Regions from separate parts of the Micromonospora sp. NPDC023869 genome, predicted to be linked through region 1. Evidence: riboswitches for the same ligand, from Rfam matches in the RefSeq annotation. Region 1 holds a riboswitch; each other region holds the start of a gene.

Region 1 (5,159 bases):
GCACCTGGTGGTGGACACCAACGGCACCGCCCGTAGCGAGGTGGTCGCCGAGCTGGTGCGGGCCGGTATCGGGGTGGACCGGGTGGTGCCCCGGCGTCGCCTGGAGGATGCGTTCCTCGCCCTGGTGGGCGAGAACTCTCGGGGAAGCGGGGACCGGTGATGGCGGGATCGACCGTGCAGCCGACGCGGGAGGAGTCCGGGGTGGCTCCGTCGGGAGCCGCCGCCGGCTACCGGCCGTCGAGGACGCTGCCGTTCGGGGCCGAGTTCCGCCGACAGGCGGCGCGGCGGCGTACCCAGTTGGCGCTCGGCTTCATGGTGCTGCTGCCGTTGATCATCCTGATCGCGTTCCAGTTCGACTCGGGTGACGACGACAGCGGCCGGGGGGAGTTCGGCAGCCTGGTCTCGTTCGCCACCTCCGGCGGGCTGAACTTCACCCTGTTCACCATCTTCGTCTCCGCCTCGTTCCTGCTGGTCGTGGTGGTGGCGCTGTTCAGTGGTGACACGGTGGCCAGCGAGGCGAGCTGGGGCAGCCTGCGCTACCTGTTGGCGGTGCCGGTGCCCCGGGCCCGGCTGCTGACCGTGAAGCTGCTGGTGGCGCTCGCGTACTCGGCGTTCGCGCTGGTGCTGCTCGCCGGCACGGCCCTGCTGATCGGCACCCTCCGGTACGGCTGGTCACCCCTGCGCAGCACGGTCGCCGCGCAGCTCGAACCCGGCGAGGGGCTGCTCCGCCTGCTCGCGGTGCTCGGCTATCTGGCGGTGGTGCTGCTGGTCGTCGCCGGTCTGGCGTTCCTGCTCTCGGTGGTCACCGACGCCGCGCTGGGCGCGGTGGGCGGTGCGGTGCTGCTGTGGATCCTCTCCAGCATCCTGGACCAGATCACCGCGCTCGGCGCGATCCGGTCGTTCCTGCCGACCCACTACAGCACCGCCTGGCTGGGGTTGCTCTCCACGCCCGTGCAGACCGACGACATCGTCCGGGGCGCCATCTCGGCGATCTGCTACGCCACCCTCTTCTGGGGGCTCGCCTTCTGGCGCTTCACCCGCAAGGACATCACCAGCTGAGTGCGGCGTCGACGCCGCCGTCCGTCCGGTCGGCTGGCGTCGGCGTCGACGCCGTTCGCTCCTTCCAGGCGCTGACTCCGATCCGGCCGGTGTTGCCGAGGTCGATCGGCCCCTCCATGTCGAGGTCCTGCGCCGGCTGTCCGGTCACCGAAGCGATCTCCAGGCGCGCGGCGTCGGTGGCGACCACGGTCGGATCGTCGACCAGGTTGCGCCAGATCACGGCCGCCCCGGCCGCGTCGCCCGGTGCCAGCACCAGCGGCCGGGGTGGGGCGTCGAAGCCCGAGGCGATCCCTGCCGCCCCGGGGACCACCCGGACGGTGATCCGTGCCCCCTCGCCGTCGTAGAGCCGCCGCGCCGGTCGGTTCCGCGATCCCCCGTGGCGGCATCGCGGGACCGGGTACCGCTCGGCGTACCGGCTGGTGGGACGAAGGTGGCCGCCTCCAGACCCGGCTGGATGGCCGGCTCCGGCCGGTGTGGGCGCAACATGTTGCCGTCATGTGTCGACCGTGTACAGGGGAACTTACCGAGAGTGACCGAAAGGATCATCGTCGCGGGGGGTTTCTTTGGAAGTTCCAGTCGCTACCATCGATGTGGGAGCGTTCCCAAAGGAAGAGATTGCATCGACAAATATTTATCAGTCCCGCATTCTGGATGCCCTCGTCCATCCACAATGGAGGTTCCGGAATGCGTACTGACCGGTTCGGCGGGCCGGCCCTGTCCCTGTTCCGCATGGTCATCGGCCTGCTGTTTCTCTGCCACGGGTTGTCGTCCCTATTCGGCGTCTTCGGCGGTGCCCGGGGGAGCGGTGAAGCCGTCCCGCTCGGCACGTGGCCAGGTTGGTGGGCCGCGCTGATCCAGGCCGTCTGCGGCGCCCTCGTGCTCGTCGGCCTCTTCACCCGGCCGGCGGCACTGGTGGCGTCGGGCTCGATGGCCTACGCCTACTTCGTCGTCCACCAGCCCGAGGCGCTGCTGCCGCTGCGCAACCACGGCGAGTTGTCCGTGCTGTTCTGCTGGTCGTTCCTGCTGATCGCGGTGCTCGGTCCGGGTAGCTGGGCGGTGGACAACCTGCTGCGCCAGCGCAGCGGGGCCGCGCTGGACGTGAAGGCGGCCGAACGCAGGTCCGTACCGGCCTGATCCGGCTGGTGCGGCGACCAGGCCGACGCTCGTGCGCGACCCTGGACCGGGTCTCCTCCGGCACCGCCGGAGCTCCTCCGGTCCAGGGTCGTCGCGGTCTTTCAGGCGGTGACGGCGGTGAGGAATCGCTCACAGGCTGAGATCGAACGCTGACGAGCGCGCCGGGATTGCCTAGACTCGGCGGCACAACTGAATACCTCATCCAGAGGGGCTGAGGGATACGGCCCGACGACGCCCCGGCAACCACCCCACGCGCTCATCGCTGAGCGTCCCGTGGGGCAGGTGCCAATTCCGTCCCCGCCGCAGAGTGCGATGTGGGGGAAGATGAGAGGACTCGGACATGACGTCGACGCTCGCCCCCGGAATCGACACCACCGCCAGCCCCGCCCGCGCCCTGGTCTGCCGTGCCTGTTCCGCCCGCTACCCGCTGGCCGCACAGCACGCCTGTTACGAGTGTTTCGGCCCGCTGGAGGTCGACTACGACCCGGCGGCCCTCGCCACCGTGACCCGCGAGCAGATCGAGGCGGGCCCGCAGAACATCTGGCGCTACGCGGCGCTGCTCCCCGCCGGCCAGGACCCGGCCACCCGGGTCACCCTGGACCCCGGTTTTACGCCGTTGGTCGCCGCCGACCAGCTCGCCGCCGAGCTGGGCATCACCGGCCCGCTCTGGATCAAGGACGACAGCGCCAACCCCACCCACTCGTTCAAGGACCGGGTCGTCTCGGTCGCGCTGACCGCCGCCCGGGTACTCGGCTTCTCCCGGTTCGCCTGCGCCTCCACCGGCAACCTGGCCAACTCCGTCGCCGCCCACGCGGCCCGGGCCGGTACCCCGTCGGTGGTCTTCATCCCCAGTGACCTGGAGCAGGGCAAGGTCGTGACGACCGCCGTCTACGGCGGTGAACTGGTCGCCATCGACGGCTCGTACGACGACGTGAACCGGCTCTGCGGCGAGCTGGTGGAGACCGACGAGTTCGAGGACACCGCCTTCGTCAACGTCAACGTCCGGCCGTACTACGCGGAGGGCTCCAAGACGCTCGGCTACGAGGTCGCCGAGCAGCTCGGCTGGCGGATCCCGGCCCAGGTGGTCATCCCGATGGCCTCCGGTGAGCTGCTCACCAAGGTCGACAAGGCGTTCAGCGAGCTGGTCGAGATCGGCCTGGTCGAGGCGCCGGCCGGCGGATGGAAGGTCTTCGGCGCCCAGTCGGCCGGGTGCAACCCGATCGCCACCGCCCTGCACGGCGGCGGTGACACCATCACCCCGGTCAAGCCGACCGGGATCGCCAAGTCGCTCAACATCGGCGACCCGGCCGCCGGCCTGTACGCCCTGGAGGCGGTACGCCGGACCGGCGGTTGGATGGACTACGCCGACGACGACGAGATCCGGGCCGCCGTGCGGCTGTTGGCGCGTACCACCGGGGTCTTCGCCGAGACGGCCGGTGGGGTGACCGTCGCGGTGCTGCGCAAGCTGGTCGAGTCCGGGAAGCTGGACCCGACCGCGGAGACGGTGGTCTACAACACCGGCGAGGGGCTCAAGACGCTCGACGCCGTCGCGGGCGAGGTCGGGCCGACCCACCGGATCAAGCCGTCGCTGCGGGCCGCCCGCGACGCCGGACTGCTCGGCTGAGGCACACCGCGAGCCCGTCGACCGGGTGGCATGGTGCACGCCGACCGATCCGCCGGGTAACGGGCTTTTAGCGGTGAGTGCAGAAAACACGCCGTCGAGTACTTGACGGCAGGAACCGGGCGGCGCAAGATGCTTCGTGCGGGAGGGCGTTTCGCCGTAGACTTTCAGTCTTTACGACCCAGCGCCGGAGGCGTTGTGCGATCGTCCCTCCCGACCAAGCTTTCCGAAGGGGCCGGCGAATAATCGCTGGCCCCTTCGTTCGTCGTCGCGCAGGCTGCGGACATGGCCATCACCATCACCTCCTTCGGTGCCGACGACGAGTCGGCCATCGAGCAGGCGTTCCGGGTCGGCGCCGACTACTCCGCCACCGACCTGCCGGACTACCCCCCGTTCAGCCGGCAGCGGTTCGCCTCGCTGTTCCACCAACCGATGCCGGGCACCGAGACGCTCGCCCTGCTGGCCCACGTCGACGGCGTCCCCGCCGGCTACCTGCTGCTCGACCTGCCGCAGCTGGACAACACCGAGAACGCCTCCGCCGAACTCGTCGTGCATCCGGACCATCGCCGCCGGGGAGTCGGTCGGGCGCTGTTCGAGCGCGGCCTGCGCCTGCTGCGTGAGCGCGGACGCAAACGGGTCAGCGCGATGAGCCGGGCGCACCTGCGCGAGGATCCCGACCAACCCGCCCCGGCCACCCGGTTCGCCGCCACCGTCGGCGCGGTCGACGCCCTGGCCGACGTACGGCGGCGACTGCACGTCGCCGAGCTGGACCAGGCCGCACTGGACACGCTGCTCGCCGACGCCCGGTCCCGGGCCACCGGCTACGAGGTGCTGTTCTGGCGCGGGAACACGCCGGACGACCTGATCGCCGACGTCGCGTACCTGGACGGGCGACTGCTGGCCGACGCGCCCATGGGTGACCTGGCGTGGGAGCCCGAGCAGGTCGACGCGGAGCGGGTACGCGGCACCGAGCGGGCGCTCGAAGCGCGCGGCAAGCGGCGCTACCACGCGGGCGTACGGCACCGGGAGTCCGGTCGACTGGTCGCCTGGACCCTGCTCGACATGTCACCGACCGCTGACTGGCACGCCTTCCAACAGATCACCATCGTCGACCCGGAGCACCGGGGGCGTCGCCTCGGTCTGCTCACGAAGATCGAGAACCTTCGTCACCTGCTCGCCCACGAGCCCGCCGTCCAGGTGATCGACACCTTCAACGCGGACAGCAACGATCACATGATCACGATCAACGAGCAGCTCGGTTTCCGGGTGATGGACCGGTGGAGCAACTGGCAGCTCGACGTCTGAGGTGTGACACGCCCCTACTGATCCCGGGGCTTCCTGTTGC
Region 2 (5,159 bases), on a different contig from region 1:
TGCGAGTCCGAGCCGATGATGGAGATCGCGCCCAGGTCGTGCAGCAGGTCCTCGGCGGCCATGGTGGACGGTCGGATCCGGCTCTCTGCGAACGCCAGGTCCTCCGGCACCGCCGGGTTCAGGTGGTGGCAGACCATCAGCATGTCGAGGTGCTCGGCCAGCGTGTTGCGGGTGTACGGGCGGGTCGGGTTGGTCGACGAGGGCAGCACGTTCGGTTCCCCGGCGACGGTGATGATGTCCGGTGCGTGCCCGCCCCCGGCCCCCTCCGTGTGGTAGGAGTGGATCGCCCGACCGCCGATCGCCCGCAGGGTGTCCGCGACGAACCCGGCCTCGTTGAGGGTGTCGGTGTGGATGGACACCTGCACGCCCGAGGCGTCCGCGACCCGCAGGCAGGCGTCGATCGCCGCCGGGGTGGTGCCCCAGTCCTCGTGCAGCTTGAACCCACCGGCACCGGCCCGCAACTGCTCCCAGAGCGCCTCGGCGGAGACCGTGTTGCCCTTGCCGAGCAGCAGCACGTTGACCGGGAACGCGTCCAGGGCCTCGTGCATCCGGGCCAGGTGCCAGGAGTTCGGCGTGACGGTGGTCGCCCGGGTCCCCTCGGCCGGTCCGGTGCCGCCACCGACCAGGGTGGTGACCCCGCCGGCCAGCGCCTCGGTGACGATCTGCGGGCAGATGAAGTGCACGTGGGTGTCGACCGCCCCGGCGGTGAGGATCCGGCCGTTGCCGGCGATCACCTCGGTCGCCGGACCGATCACCAGATCCGGGTGCACGCCGTCCATGGTGTCCGGGTTGCCCGCCCGGCCCAGCGCGACGATCCGCCCGTCGCGGATCCCCACGTCGGCCTTGACCACGCCCCAGTGGTCGAGGACCACCGCGCCCGTGATGACCGTGTCCAGGGCGCCGTCGGCCCGGGTGGCCCGGGACTGGCCCATCGACTCGCGGATCACCTTGCCGCCGCCGAAGACCGCCTCGTCGCCGCCGGCACAGTGGTCGTGCTCGACCTCGATCAACAGGTTCGTGTCGGCCAGCCGGATCCGGTCGCCGGTGCTCGGCCCGTAGAGCGCCACGTAGCGCTCCCGCTCCACCAGGCTCATGCCGCCGCTCCGCTGCGCTGCGCGCCGCCATCGGGCACCGCCGTCGTCGGGGCCGGGTCCAGCGGGCCGGCGCACTCGCCGCGCAGGCCGGGCACGATCCGCGCGCCGCGCAGCGGCACCAGGTCCACGGTGCGGCTCACGCCCGGTTCGAAACGCACGGACGTCCCGGCCGGTACGGCGAGACGCTGTCCCCAGGCGGCGGCCCGGTCGAAGTCCAGGGCCGGGTTGGCCTCGGCGAAGTGGTAATGCGACCCGACCTGCACCGGCCGGTCGCCGGTGTTCACCACGAGCAGCGTGGTCACCGGACGCCCGGCGTTGATCTCCACCGGCCGGGCCGCCGGCAGGATCTCCCCGGGGATCACGGGATCGGGTGGTGCACCGTCACCAGCTTGGTGCCGTCCGGGAACGTCGCCTCCACCTGCACCTCCCTCAGCAACTCGGGGATGCCGTCCTGCACGTCGTCCCGGCTCAGGACGGCGCGGCCGGAGGCCATCAGGTCGACCACGGTCGCCCCGTCGCGGGCACCTTCGAGCAGGAAGGCGGTGAGCACCGCGACGGCTTCCGGGTAGTTGAGGCGCAGGCCGCGCTCGCGGCGACGCCGGGCGACGTCCGCCGCCACGTGGACGAGCAGGCGGTCCTGCTCGTGGGGGGTGAGATACACGGGTGCTCCCGGTGGGTGTCCGCGCCCCCGGACACCGTCGGTCCGGCGCCTCGACGCGCCGACCGCCGGTCGGGGTTCGCCCGCCGGTCCCGACCGCCACGTGCGCGGGGCCCGGGGTTTCCACCTCCCCGGTCCGCGTGACGGACCACCGGCGGTGTCGGGTCGGATGCGGACCGCACCGCCCACCGCTGAGCAGACCGTAAGGGATCACGCGGGCGGCGGGCAACACCTCGCGTGAGGGTCGTCATAACGGGTGGACGCTGCCCCGTCACCGGCTGCTAGCCTCGGCGACAGGTCAAGAGCGCCAGCGTCAAGCCCCGGCTCGCTGGCCGGCAACCCTCGTCCGCGCAGGGGTGCCCCGGGTGAGGACCAGGCATCGGAGCGACCTCCGGTGCAAGCGTGGCCTGGTGTCCCAGGTCATCACGACCTCGAGGAGAACCATGGCGTACCCCGATCGACCGGTTGCCTGCCGGGACCTGACCCGGCGTCGGCACGTCGACATGATGCGGGTGTGCAGCGCCGCGTGTAGCTGACCGCGTCGCCACCCGGCCGCCGACCCCACCCGGTCGGACGACCACCCCGTTCGTTCCCATCCTTCGCGGTCCGTCCCACGGCGGACCGTCGGTGTGGCACGTGCGTGCCCGCCGCCGCTCATCAGGAGACACCTGTGCGCTTCCTTCCTGCCCTGACCCGGGCCGCCGCCGTCGGCGTCACCGCCGTGCTCGCCGCCACCGCCCTCACCGCCTGCGGCTCGGACGGTGACCCCGCCGACAACCCGTACAACCTGCTCCAGCCGGGGGTGCTGCGGGCCGGCACGCTCACCGACGCGCCGCCGAACGTCTATCTCAAGGACGGCAAGTTCACCGGGTTCGACAACGACCTGCTGGTCGCCGCCGCCGACAAGCTCGGGCTGCGGGTGGAGTTCGTCGGCACCGACTTCTCCGGGCTTCTGGCCCAGGTCAACAACCGCAAGTTCGACGTCGGCAGCTCCTCGATCACGATCACCGAGGCGCGGAAGAAGACGGTCGACTTCGGCAACGGCTACGACTTCGGGTACTTCGGGCTCGACGTGCCCGCCGGTTCGACGCTGGCGAGCTTCGACGAGTTGTCCGGCAAGCGGGTGGTGGTCGTGCAGGGCACCGTCCAGGACGACTACGCCACCGGGCGTGGCCTCGACCCGGTGCGGGTGCCGGACTACAACGGCGCGATCAACCAGCTCAAGGCGGGCACCGCGGACGCCTGGATCGCCCCGGCCGAGATCGGTGAGAAGACCGCCGCCGACAGCGGCGGCAGGATCAAGGTCGCGGCGAAGGAACTCAGCCCGGCACCCACCGCGTACGCCGTGGCCAAGGGCAACGACCCGCTGCGCGAGGCGCTGAACCGGGCCCTGGACGAGGTGATCGCCGACGGCACCTGGACCCGCCTGCAGGAGCAGTACTACCCGGGTCGGCCGATCCCGGCCGACTTCACCCCGGGCAGCGGCGACGTGTCGGCGCCGGCCGCCTCCTGAGGTAGGACGACGAGCGAGTAGGGCGGAGGTTGACCGTGGATCCGTTGCGCACCCTGTGGGAGACGTTCTTCGACTGGGAGTCGATGCGCGAGGCGCTGCCCGAGATGATCACCGTCGGGTTGCCGAACACGCTGATCCTGGCGGTCACCGCCGCCCTGCTCGGCTCGGCCATGGGCATCGTGCTGGCCGTCGCGGGCATCTCGCGTACCCGCTGGTTGAGGTGGCCGGCCCGGGTCTACACCGACGTGTTCCGGGGCCTGCCGGCGGCGGCGACGATCCTGCTGATCGGGGTCGGTCTGGCACCGTTGGGCATGCAGGTGTGGGGACCGAACCCGTACCCGCTGGGGATCCTGGCGCTGTCGCTGATCGCGGCGGCGTACATCGGAGAGATCTTCCGCTCCGGCATCCAGTCGGTGGAGGCCACTCAGGTGGAGGCCGCCCGCGCGCTGGGTTTCTCCTGGTGGGAGGCGATGCGGGTGGTGGTGATCCCGCAGGGTGTCCGGCGGGTCCTGCCGGCCTGGGTGAACCAGCTCATCGCACTGATCAAGGACTCCAGCCTGGTCTACTTCCTCGGTCTGCTGGCCAGCCAGCGGGAGCTGTTCCGGATCGGGCAGGACTACGCGGCCAACACCGGCAACCAGTCGGCGCTGCTGCTGGCCGGGCTCTTCTATCTGACGCTGACCGTGCCGCTGACGCACGTCGTCAACTGGATCGACCGGCGGCTGCGGCACGGCCGCCCGGCGACCGGACCGGCCGGTGACGACCCCGACGACCTCGACCTGGCGCTGCCCGGCGCCGCCGGAGGTAACCAACGATGAGCACCTCGGTCAGTCTGAGCCTGCGCGACGTACACCTGGCCTTCGGCCGTCACCAGGTGCTGCGCGGGGTGGACCTGGACGTCGCACGCGGCGCGACCGCCTGCGTGATCGGCCCGTCCGGGTCCGGCAAGTCGACGCTCCTGCGGACCGTCAACCGGCTCCTCGAACCGGACAGGGGTGACGTGCTGCTGGACGGGCGCAGCGTGCTGCGCGACGACCCGGACGCCCTGCGGCAGCGGGTCGGCATGGTGTTCCAGCAGTTCAACCTGTTTCCGCACATGAGCGTGCTGCGCAACATCACCGTCGCGTTGCGGCGCATCCGCAAGCTCGGCGAGGACGAGGCGGTGGCGGTGGCGCGTACCCACCTGGACCGGGTGGGGCTGGCGGCGAAGGCCGACGCCCGGCCGGCGCACCTGTCCGGCGGGCAGCAGCAGCGGGTGGCCATCGCCCGGGCGCTGGCCATGCAGCCGCAGGTGATGCTCTTCGACGAGGCCACCTCGGCGCTGGACCCGGAGCTGGTCAAGGGCGTGCTGACGTTGATGGCGGACCTCTCGTCGCAGGGCATGACCATGGTGGTGGTGACCCACGAGATGGGCTTCGCGCGCGAGGTCGCCGACACCGTCGCGTTCATGGACGCCGGTGTGGTGCTGGAAGCCGGCGAGCCGGCCTCGATCTTCGAGTCGGCCGAGCACCCGCGTCTGCGCCGGTTCCTTTCGCAGGTGCTGTAGCGGGGTTTCGGTGTAAGGAGGGGACCCCTGCTATGCACGAGGCGTTAGCAGGGGTCCCCTCCTTTCACTCAGGTCGGGGTGTCGCGCCGCCGGAACGCGCCCAGTCCGACCGCCAGCAGCACGGCCGCCACGGCGGTGAGCACCACCAGGGGCAGCACCGTGAGGTCGGCGGCGGGCACCGACGGCACGTGCGTAAAGGGCGACAGGTTCAGCGCCGCCTGCGGCAGCTCCAGCACCGCGCCCAACTGCCCGAGCAGCAGGAAGGCGATCAACACCGTCCAGCTCAGCGCCACCGACCAGCGCGGCACCGCGCCGAACAGGGCGGTCACCACCCCGACGAGCACCAGC
Region 3 (5,159 bases), on a different contig from region 1:
CCACTGGGGTGCCTTCGGGCGACGGCGCTGGCGGGCCGCCGACGCCGAGAGCGCCAGGGCGCGGATCGCACAGGGCTTCAACCTCGGCGGCCGGACCCTCTTCTGGGGAGCCTCGGCGCCCCGGATGCACCGCTGGGAGTTCCGCGACTGGCCGGAGACGGTCCGCGACGAGCTGTGCGACGTCTGGTACGACCGCGCGGAGCAACTGACCCGTGTCACTCCCCTGGTCCCGTCGTCGTACCAGACGATGGTCAAGGCGAGGCTGCGGGAGTTGCCCGCGTTGGCCGAGTTCCGGCACTTCGATCCGCCGATGGCGATCGAGTACTGCGGCCCGGTTCCCGGGGCGGTGCCGGCGGGTATCTGGTCGGCGGCCGAGCTGCTGCTCAGCCGGGCCATGCAGGACGATCGCTTCGGCAACCTGCGGGTCCACCTGAACCACGAGGTGGTCGGGATCGAGCGGGCGTCGGGCGAGGTCACCGGTGTGGTCGCGTACGACCACCTGGCCGGCCGGGACCGCACCTACCGACTGGCCGACGACGGCGTGGTGGTGCTGGCCGCCGGCACGGTCGGCTCTGCCGCCGTCGCGCAGTCGTCCGGCCTCGCCGAGGACAATCCGCTGGTCGGGCGCGGCATCACCGACCACCCGATCCACGTGATCAAGTTCTGGGTGCGGCAGGGCGGCGACTGGTACAGCCGGTTCGACTCCAGCAAGACCGTCTCCCGGCACCTCACCGACGTCACCGACACCGACCCCGCGCATCCGTACAGCGTCACGCTGGACCTGGGCGCGAACCTCAACCAGTTCCGCTTCGTCAACGCCCTGGAGTTCACCGGCGCGAACCTGGCCACCGTCGACGGGAAGATGCCGGGCGAGCTGGTGTTCATGGTCGAGGCGCCGCTGGTCGAGCAGAACGCCGTCACCCGGACCGAGACCCGGCCGGACGGCGTGAAGCCCGCCGCGCTGCCCACCATCCGCATCCATCCCAGTCCGCGCGCCCACCAGGTCCAGGACGCCCTCGACACGATCACCGCCGATGTCGTGTCCGCCTTCGGAGGCGAGGTGTACGAGCAGCTCTGGGCTCCGCTCGGCGGCGTGTCGCACGAGGTCGGCACCATGCGGATGGGTCGCGGCACACCGGGCCGGGAGCGGCCGGGGGTGGTCGACGAGGACCTGCGCGTCGTCGGCCACCGCAACCTCTATGTCTGCGACCTGTCCGTCTTCCCCAACTCACCGGCGGCCAACCCGACGCTGACGTTGGCGGCGCTGGCCATGCGCCTCGCCGCCCACCTCAGCACCTGACGACTCACCGCCCCCGGGGCGTGTTGATCACCTCGCGTAGCCCGTGCAGGAGTCGGTCGACGTGCTCGGCGGTCGTGCCGATGCCGATGCTGGCCCGGATCGCATACCCGTCGGTGGGGCGGCCGAGCCGCGCGGCGGCGTCGGCCAGCAGCTTCCGGCTGAGCGGGTGGGCGCAGAACAAGCCGTCGCGTACGCCGATCCCGTGCTCGGCGGAGAGCCGGTGGGTGATGTCGGCTGCCTGCCGGTCGGCGACGGTGAAGCTGACGATGCCGACCCGGTTGTGGTCGGCGTCGAACGTGCGCAGCTCCGCCACCTGCGGCAGGGCGCCGAGCCCGTCGCGCAACCGGGTCAACAGCTCCTGCTCGTGGCGGGCGAGAACGTCCGGCGCGGCGGCGGAGATCGTGGCGCATGCGGCGGCGAGCGCCACCGCGCCTAGCAGGTTCGGTGTGCCGGCCTCGTGGCGCGCCGGGCCGGTCTGCCACTGCACCTCGGCGGGCTCGTCGCCGACGTGCCTGGTGGCTCCGCCACCGGACAGGTACGGGTCGGCGGCGTCGAGCCAGTCGGCGCGGCCGGCCAGGACTCCCGCGCCGAACGGCGCGTACAGCTTGTGCCCGGACAGCGCCAGGTAGTCGATGTCGGCGTCGGCCATGGAGACCGCGCGGTGCGGGGCCAACTGGGCGGCGTCGACGACGATCCGCGCGCCGTGCCGATGCGCGATCTCCGCGATCTCGGCTATCGGCCAGACTTCTCCGGTGACGTTGGACGCGCCGGTGACCGCCACCAGCACCGGCCCCGCGCTGCCCAGGTCGGCCAGTGCACGGGTCAGCCCGGACGTCACCTCGGGCAGGTCGGTGGGCACCGGCAGTCGGTGCACGTTCGGCCAGGCCAGGAGGTTCGCGTGATGTTCGCCGGCCCAGGTCACCACGGTGGTGTGCGCTGGTAGGGCCCGGGCGAGCAGGTTCATCGCATCGGTGGTGTTCCGGGTGAAGATCACGTGGTCGTCCGGCCGGATGTCGAGGAAGTCCGCAACGGTCTGACGGGACTGCTCGTATGCCAGCGTGCATCGGCGCGAGGCGGTGCCGGCGCCCCGGTGCACGCTGGCGTACCAGGGCAGCAGCTCGGTGACCGCGGCGGCGACCGCGGCGAGACAGGGTGCGGTGGCGGCGTAGTCGAGGTTGGCGTACGCGACGGTGGTGCCGTCGGAGAGGCGGACGGGAAGGTCGTCGCCGAGCACGGCAGGAGCGATCGTGGGCACACTGGTCCTTCGTGACGGTGGACCCGTGCGGGTCCGCGCTTGCCTCTCCGGCGATCGCCGGCGGCCTGGTCCTCACCCGGAGGCACCCCACCGCGGATGTACGAGGGTTGCCGGTCAGCAGGCCGGGGCCTTGACGCTGACACTCATGACCGCTGCCGATGCTGCCACACCGGCGAGCGTCTCCGCCAGAGCGCTTCGCGCACCCGGCACGTCCCTGTTCGTACGACACCGGATGGTCCCATGAGTCGTCCCTCCCGGCGCGGTGTGGCAGGTGTGCGGGAGGGAGGGGATAGCCTGCCTGCGGTGTCCGGCGACCGCGCGTGACCGGAGGAGTCGATGCTTCGATGACGGCAGAGCGGCCGATGCCGACCCAGGAGGACGTGCTCGGGTACTTCGACAGGCTGTCGAACTGGGGTCGGTGGGGCGACGACGACGAGCTCGGCACGCTCAACCACATCACCGACGACGTCCGGTTGGCGGCGGCGCGGGCCGTACGCCACGGCCGGAGCGTGTCGTGCGCGTGGGAGGTCGCCGTGCCGGGAGAGATGGAGCGGTCGACGACGGCGTGCCCGTGCGCCGCCGACATGCCGGGTGCCGAGAACATGCCGCCCGCCTTCCACGCCGACCGACGCTGGGGCTTCTCGGCCGAGCGGCTCAGCCTCTCGTTCCACGGCAACACCGTCACCCACCTCGACTCGCCGTGTCACATCTTCTGGGACGGCGTGATGTACAACGGGCGGTCGCACGCGTTGGTGGACGCCGCCACGGGTTCGGCGTGGGCGGCCGTCACGGCGGCGGCGAACGGGATCGTCACCCGTGGTGTCCTGCTCGACGTGGCGAGGGCCCGGGACGTGCCGTGGTGGGAGCCGGGGCAGGCCGTGTTCCCCGAGGATCTCGAGGAGGCCGAGCGCCGGCAGGGCGTACGGGTGGGGTCCGGCGACGCGGTGCTGTTGCGGACCGGCCGTGGCCGGGTCCGCCACGAGGGCGGTACGGCCGGCGGTGTCACCCAGGCCGGCTGGCACGCGTCCTGCCTGCCGTGGCTGCACGAGCGCCAGGTCGCACTGATCGGCGCGGACACTCCGCAGGATGTCCAGCCGTCGGGATACGACGACGTCTTGATGCCGGTGCACGCCGTGAGCCTCGTGGCGATGGGTCTGTGGCTGCTCGACAACTGCGACCTGGAAGCGTGCGCGACGACCGCCACCGACCTCGGTCAGTGGGACTTCCAGCTCGCCGTCGCGCCGATCCGCCTGGCCGGGACGTCCGGCAGCCCGGTCAACCCGATCGCCACGTTCTGACCAGTACGCCGTCGGCGGCGCGCTGATCCCAGCGCGCCGCCGACAGGGGACGGGTGTCGCGAACAGGCTCGGTCGGTCAGCGCGTGGTGGCGCGGGCCGCTCTGTCGATCAGATCGGCCACCGCACGCGGCTGCGAGACCGTGACCGCGTGGGAGGCCGTGATCTCGACGGTGTGCGACCCGGCCCGCTCGGCCATGAAGCGCATCGAGTCGGCGGGGATGGCCAGGTCCTGCGTGGTCACCATGAACCAGGACCGGATGGACTTCCACGCCGTCCTGGTGGCCGTGTCGTCCAGCGCGGCACTGGTGATCGGCCGCTGGGTGACGGCCATCAGATCGGTGACGTTCCGTGGGACGTCGGCTGCGAACACCCGCCGGAACTGCTCCTGCCTGATGTAGAGGTCGGTGCCCGTACCAGCGCCCGGGATCGACACCGGCACGGAGTCCAGGGCCGGGCCCAGTTGCCCGCCCGGGAACTTCGCGGCCAGGGCCGAGGTGCTCTCCCCCTGCTCCGGGGCGAAACTCGCGATGTAGACCAGTGCGGTGACGTCGGTGTCGCCGTCGGCGGCCTCGCTCATCACCGATCCGCCGTAGGAGTGACCGGCCAGCACGATCGGGCCTCGCACGCTGTCCAGCACACTGCGCAGGTGTTCCGCGTCGGCGTGCAGGCCGCGCAGCGGATTGGCGGCCGCGACCACCGGATAGCCGTCCCGTTTGAGGTGCGTGATGACGCCGTTCCAGCTCGACGAGTCGGCGAACGCGCCGTGCACCAGCACCACCGTGGGCTTGGTCCAGGGGCGGTGCCCCGCCACCGCCTGCGCGGAACCGGCGACCAGCGCGGCCACCGCCACTCCTGCGGCGACGGCCGTCCAGGGGGCCACGCGCCTCGACAGGAAGGGAAGGTTGATCTTCATGGGTGGAACCTTTCGATCGGATGCGGCCCGCAGGCCGGGTGTCGGGTCTGGACGAGATGTCAGACGGCAGCCGCGGCGCGGAGGATGACGTCGGCCACCGCCTGCGGCTGCGACGCCGGAAGCGCGTGCGAGGCGCCGGCCACCTCCACGGCCTCCCGGGCGTTGGCGCGCTCGGCCATGAAGCGGAACACCTCGATCGGGATGGCGAGGTCCCGCTCCGGGGAGACGAACCAGGACGGGATCGTCTTCCAGGCCGGCTCGCCGGACCCCTCATTGAGGGCGGTGGTGTTGAACGGCCGCTGGGTGGCGGCGTCCAGGGCGGCCTGCTCCGCCGTGAGGTCCGCGCCGAAGTGCTCGTGGTAGCTCTCCGGGCGGACGTAGACGTCGGCGGTG

What was found. A riboswitch is a leader RNA that binds a small molecule or an ion and turns the genes downstream of it on or off. The one in region 1 is predicted to bind S-adenosylmethionine.
Region 2: linked by a shared signal. The riboswitch ahead of ACZ31C_RS12310 (ABC transporter substrate-binding protein) and the one ahead of thrC (threonine synthase) in region 1 are both predicted to bind S-adenosylmethionine.
Region 3: linked by a shared signal. The riboswitch ahead of ACZ31C_RS31700 (aminotransferase class V-fold PLP-dependent enzyme) and the one ahead of thrC (threonine synthase) in region 1 are both predicted to bind S-adenosylmethionine.

What each region holds. Positions count from the first base shown of each region.
Region 1 covers NZ_JBVHKD010000002.1:795,081-800,239, reverse strand. Annotated here, with positions in the region: gene ACZ31C_RS09460 (alpha/beta fold hydrolase) at 1-160, shown strand, start outside; gene ACZ31C_RS09455 (ABC transporter permease) at 160-1,059, shown strand; gene ACZ31C_RS09450 (hypothetical protein) at 1,049-1,369, opposite strand; gene ACZ31C_RS09445 (DoxX family protein) at 1,744-2,193, shown strand; SAM riboswitch class I at 2,389-2,524, shown strand; gene thrC (threonine synthase) at 2,534-3,817, shown strand; gene ACZ31C_RS09435 (GNAT family N-acetyltransferase) at 4,100-5,119, shown strand.
Region 2 covers NZ_JBVHKD010000003.1:395,568-400,726, reverse strand. Annotated here, with positions in the region: gene ACZ31C_RS12325 (urease subunit alpha) at 1-1,094, opposite strand, end outside; gene ACZ31C_RS12320 (urease subunit beta) at 1,091-1,456, opposite strand; gene ACZ31C_RS12315 (urease subunit gamma) at 1,453-1,755, opposite strand; SAM riboswitch class IV at 2,049-2,161, shown strand; gene ACZ31C_RS12310 (ABC transporter substrate-binding protein) at 2,423-3,265, shown strand; gene ACZ31C_RS12305 (amino acid ABC transporter permease) at 3,301-4,083, shown strand; gene ACZ31C_RS12300 (amino acid ABC transporter ATP-binding protein) at 4,080-4,811, shown strand; gene ACZ31C_RS12295 (ABC transporter permease) at 4,880-5,159, opposite strand, start outside.
Region 3 covers NZ_JBVHKD010000020.1:49,222-54,380, forward strand. Annotated here, with positions in the region: gene ACZ31C_RS31695 (GMC oxidoreductase) at 1-1,300, shown strand, start outside; gene ACZ31C_RS31700 (aminotransferase class V-fold PLP-dependent enzyme) at 1,305-2,534, opposite strand; SAM riboswitch class IV at 2,586-2,706, opposite strand; gene ACZ31C_RS31705 (cyclase family protein) at 2,900-3,853, shown strand; gene ACZ31C_RS31710 (alpha/beta fold hydrolase) at 3,930-4,766, opposite strand; gene ACZ31C_RS31715 (alpha/beta fold hydrolase) at 4,826-5,159, opposite strand, start outside.